2 regions of the Rhizobacter sp. P5_A1 genome follow, and region 2 is predicted to be linked to the other one. Evidence: riboswitches for the same ligand, from Rfam matches in the RefSeq annotation. Region 2 holds a riboswitch; the other holds the start of a gene.
What was found. Region 2 has a riboswitch for glycine ahead of gcvT (glycine cleavage system aminomethyltransferase GcvT). Riboswitches for the same ligand answer to the same signal wherever they lie in the genome.
Positions count from the first base shown of each region.

Region 1: another riboswitch for glycine. It lies ahead of AC1DTW_RS18745 (D-amino acid dehydrogenase); the one in region 2 lies ahead of gcvT (glycine cleavage system aminomethyltransferase GcvT).

Region 1 is NZ_JBFUKR010000018.1:16,272-18,466, forward strand. It holds gene AC1DTW_RS18740 (mandelate racemase/muconate lactonizing enzyme family protein) at 1-134, opposite strand, end outside; glycine riboswitch at 665-761, shown strand; glycine riboswitch at 766-871, shown strand; gene AC1DTW_RS18745 (D-amino acid dehydrogenase) at 955-2,195, shown strand, end outside.
Region 2 is NZ_JBFUKR010000009.1:24,720-26,914, forward strand. It holds gene rlmD (23S rRNA (uracil(1939)-C(5))-methyltransferase RlmD) at 1-568, opposite strand, end outside; glycine riboswitch at 598-710, shown strand; glycine riboswitch at 719-830, shown strand; gene gcvT (glycine cleavage system aminomethyltransferase GcvT) at 883-1,998, shown strand; gene AC1DTW_RS12015 (acyltransferase family protein) at 2,038-2,195, shown strand, end outside.

The DNA.
Region 1 (2,195 bases), on a different contig from region 2:
CCAATGCGTCCGTCGCTGTCGGTGATCCGAGTCAACAGATAGCGTCCGATCACTTCGGTCAGTCCGGTCCACTTGTGCTCTCGCCGCGTTGGCAACTGAACAAGCACGGTTTCGACAGATTTGATGGTTGGCATAGCGTCTCCTCGTGTAGTAGGCGGCCCGAACCAGAGCGATCCGCAAATCGGTGTTTACCGTGATCACAGTTTGTGATCAAATGGAATTTCTGTCAAGCATGCGCGAGTGCGTCACTCGTCCACCAGGTCTTGGCCGCCCGAAAGCGGCAAAAAAATGGGGCACCCATGGTCATCGAAATCACCAACTACTACGCTCTCCCGGGACGCGCCGAGGACGTGCTTGCGCAGCGCCGCCGCGCGACCGCGGTGCGTCTGAAACTGGGCCTGCCTGCTGGCCGAACATTTTGCAAACTCGAGGGAGCAGGGCCCGACGTGCGTTGGGAGTGCGGCTTTGACTCGCGAGCTGCTTACGAAGCAGACTTAGCGATGCGCGGGGCCTCAGACGAGTTCGTACAAGCCAGACAAGCTATGCACTCGCTTGTCGAACGATTCGAGCGACATTTGCAAGAGGGCGTTGACGCTGTTGAGTGATGCGGGCCTGGGCGCATCGGTGCAACTTCCTTGACGTCCGTCGGCAACCTCAGTAAGCTCCGCGCTCTGCAGGAGAGCGGGCCACTTGGTGGCCCCACCGAAGGCGCAAACTCCCATAAACGCTCAGGTCGGCTCAAGCGAGCCTGTACTGCACCAACCGTCAGAGCCGTCTGGAGAGCCATCACTTCGCGTGATGCACCGAAGGAGCAAACCCGCTGCGGGCGCAGAGGGTGAATCTCTCAGGTACCGAGGACAGGGGGAGCGGCAACTTGGACATGCGTTCCGGTTGCTTTCTTTCTTGCAGCTTCCGTTTTGTTCTGTTCAAGCGCCAACCCCCAGGGTTCTCGACATGCGCGTGATCGTTCTTGGCGCCGGCCTTCTCGGCGTGACCTCGTCTTACTACCTCCAGCAACTCGGTCATGAAGTGACCGTGATCGATCGCCAAGCCACTCCGGCTGCCGAAACCAGCTTCGCCAACGGCGGGCAGATTTCGGTCAGCCACGCGGAGCCTTGGGCCAATCCGAGCGCGCCCCTGAAGGTGCTTCAGTGGCTGGGCAAGGAGGACGCACCTTTGTTGTTTCGCGTACGCGCCGACCTGCGCCAGTGGCTTTGGGGCCTGCAGTTCTTGCGCGAATGCACGCCGGCACGCACGCGCCACAACATTGAGCAGATCGTGCGCCTCGGCACTTACAGCCGCGACACTTTGCAGCAGCTACGCCGCGACACCGGCCTTAGTTACGATCAGCGCACGCAGGGCATCCTGCATTTCTACACGACACAAAAGGAATTCGACGGCGCACTGAAGCCCGCCGAACAAATGCGAGCGCTCGGCTGCGAGCGCCAAGTCATTTCGGCCGACGAGGCGGTGAGTATCGAGCCCGCTCTGGCCCACATCCGGCCGCAACTCGCGGGCGCCACGTACACCGCCGAGGACGAATCGGGCGATGCCAACCGCTTCGCGCGAGAACTCGTCAAGCTCGCCGCCGCCGCCGGCGTGCAATTCCGCATGAGCCACACCGTGACCGCGCTGCGCGAAGCCGGTGGGAGCATCGACCACGTCGAAGCGACCGACCGCGAAGGTCGATTCCAACGCATTCGCGGCGACGCGTTCGTGCTTGCATTGGGCTCGCTCAGTCCGCTCTACGCTGCGCCGCTGGGCATCCGGCTGCCGATCTACCCGGCCAAGGGCTACTCGGTGACGCTCCCGGTGATGGATGCGTCGAAGGCCCATCAGGTCTCGCTGACCGACGACGAGTTCAAGCTCGTGTTCTCGCGCTACACCTCCGCGTCGGGCGACCGCATGCGCATCGCCGGGACGGCTGAACTCAACGGCTACGACCGCGACTTGAACCGCGTTCGCTGCGAAGCGATCGTGCGGCGCGTCGAGCAATTGTTCCCGGGCGCAGGCGACACGAATCAAGCCCAATTCTGGACCGGGCTTCGTCCTGCAACGCCGAGCAACGTGCCACTGATTGGCGCGACGAAGCTGCCGAACCTGTTCCTGAACACCGGCCACGGCACGCTGGGTTGGACTCACGCCTGCGGATCGGGAAAATCGATCGCTCGCATCGTCAGCGGTCTCGCACCCGA
Region 2 (2,195 bases):
GCAGGCGATCGCGCTGGTCCATCGCGGCGACGAGCTCGCGCAGCGGTACGAGCAACGCGCTGACATGCGGCGGCACGACCTCGCAGCTGTCCATGTCGGCGACGAAACTCGACTTGCGCTCATGGAAGCCGACCAGTACCTTGCCCTTCTTCGCGACAAAGCGCACCGACAGCCGCGCCCGGTAGCGATAGCCCCAGGCCGGCCCCTCGATCGGTCGCAGCATCCGCTCGGCCTTGACCTTGCCGAGGTGCCAGAGCGCGTCTTCGAGCGCGCGCTGTTTCGTCGCAACCTGTGCACCCACGTGGAAGTGCTGCATCTTGCAGCCCCCGCAGGTGCCGAAGTGCGGGCAGCGCGGCTCGACGCGCTGCGAGCTCTCGCGTCGCAGCGCGATCATCGACGCCTGCTCCCAGTTGTTCTTGCGCCGGTTCACACGCACCTGCACCTGCTCGCCGGGCAACGCATCCTCGACGAACACCACCTTGCCTTCGGCGTTGTGGGCGACGCCCTGGGCCTCGAGATCGAGCGACTCGATCGTCAGCCATTCACCTGTCTCTTTCACTGCAGTCATGGGTCGACATTATCCGGGCGCTGCTACACTTCGCGCCGTCAGGAGAGAGCAGCCCGATCCGTCGCTCGACGGCTCGGGAGGCCGCCGAAGGCGCAGAGCCCGCAAGGTTCGAACGCTCAGGCAAAAGGACTGGCAAGCGCTTCATCCGAAGCGTTCCTCGCTGGAGAGAGGCCCGCCCCGAGCGGGTCCACCGAAGGGGCAAGCGGCAGGCTCGAAAGGGCACGCCGCCAATCTCTCAGGTAAAGCGGACAGAGAGGGCAAGCCGGTGCGATCATGTCGCGTCGGTCCGCAAGAATTGCCCTCGGAGATCCGCCATGTCCAACGCCCTCGCCACGACCCCGCTGCACGCATTGCACCTCGAACTCGGTGCCAAGATGGTGCCCTTTGCCGGCTACGACATGCCGGTCTCGTACCCGGCCGGCATCCTCTCCGAACATCGCCATTGCCGCGACTCGGCCACGCTGTTCGATGTCTCGCACATGGGCCAGCTGCGCCTCGTGGGCGCCGATGCCGCGAAGGCGCTCGAGTCGCTCGTGCCGATGGACGTGATCGACCTGGCGGTCGGCAAGCAGCGCTACGCGTTCTTCACGAACAGCAGCGGCGGCATCCTCGACGACCTGATGATCACGCGACGCGAGAATGACCTGTTCCTGATCGTCAATGCCGCCTGCAAGGCCGCCGACATCACCCACCTCGTCACCCATATCGGCCACCGCTGCACCGTGCAGCCCTTGCCCGATCGCGCGCTGCTGGCGTTGCAGGGGCCGAAGGCGGCGAAGGCCCTGACCCGTCTGAACGCCGAGGTCGCGAGCCTCACATTCATGACCGGCCGCGGCTTCGTGCTGGCCGGCGCCGATTGCTTCGTGACCCGTTCCGGCTACACCGGCGAAGACGGCTTCGAGATCTCGGTACCGGCGGACCAGGCCGAAGCGCTCGCCCGCGCGCTGCTCGATCTCCCCGAGGTCCGGCCCGCCGGCCTGGGCGCGCGCGATACGCTGCGGCTCGAAGCCGGCCTGTGCCTGTACGGCCACGACATCAACGAGACGACAACGCCGGTCGAGGCCGGGCTGACCTGGGCGATCCAGAAAGTGCGCCGCGCCGGCGGCGCGCGCCACGGCGGCTACCCCGGCGCGGCGGCGATCGATGCACAACTGGCGGCCGGCGCGGCGACGCGCCGGGTCGGCCTCGTCGGCCTCGAGCGCGTGCCGGTGCGCGAGGGCGCAACCATCGTCGATTCGCATGGCCGCAAACTCGGCGTGGTCACCAGCGGCACGCTCGCGCCGAGCGTCAACGAGCCGATCGCAATGGCCTACCTCGCGGCGAACCACGCCTTGCCGCATCACGAGGTCTATGCCGAGGTGCGCGGCAAACGCCAGCCGATGCGCGTCAGCCCGATGCCGTTCGCGCCGCACCGCTACTTCCGCGGCTGAGCAACATCGCGAATCTGCCAGCCGCTGACGACCTTGCCCATGCAACGCGATCACCGCGACACGAGCCTGCTCGTGCGGCGCGCCGACGGCCTCGACACGTTGCGGGCGATCGCGATCCTGCTGGTGTTCGCGTACCACTACATGGTGTTCGTCAGCCGCGCGCCGACCTTCGGCTGGGTCAGCGAAATCGGCTGGGT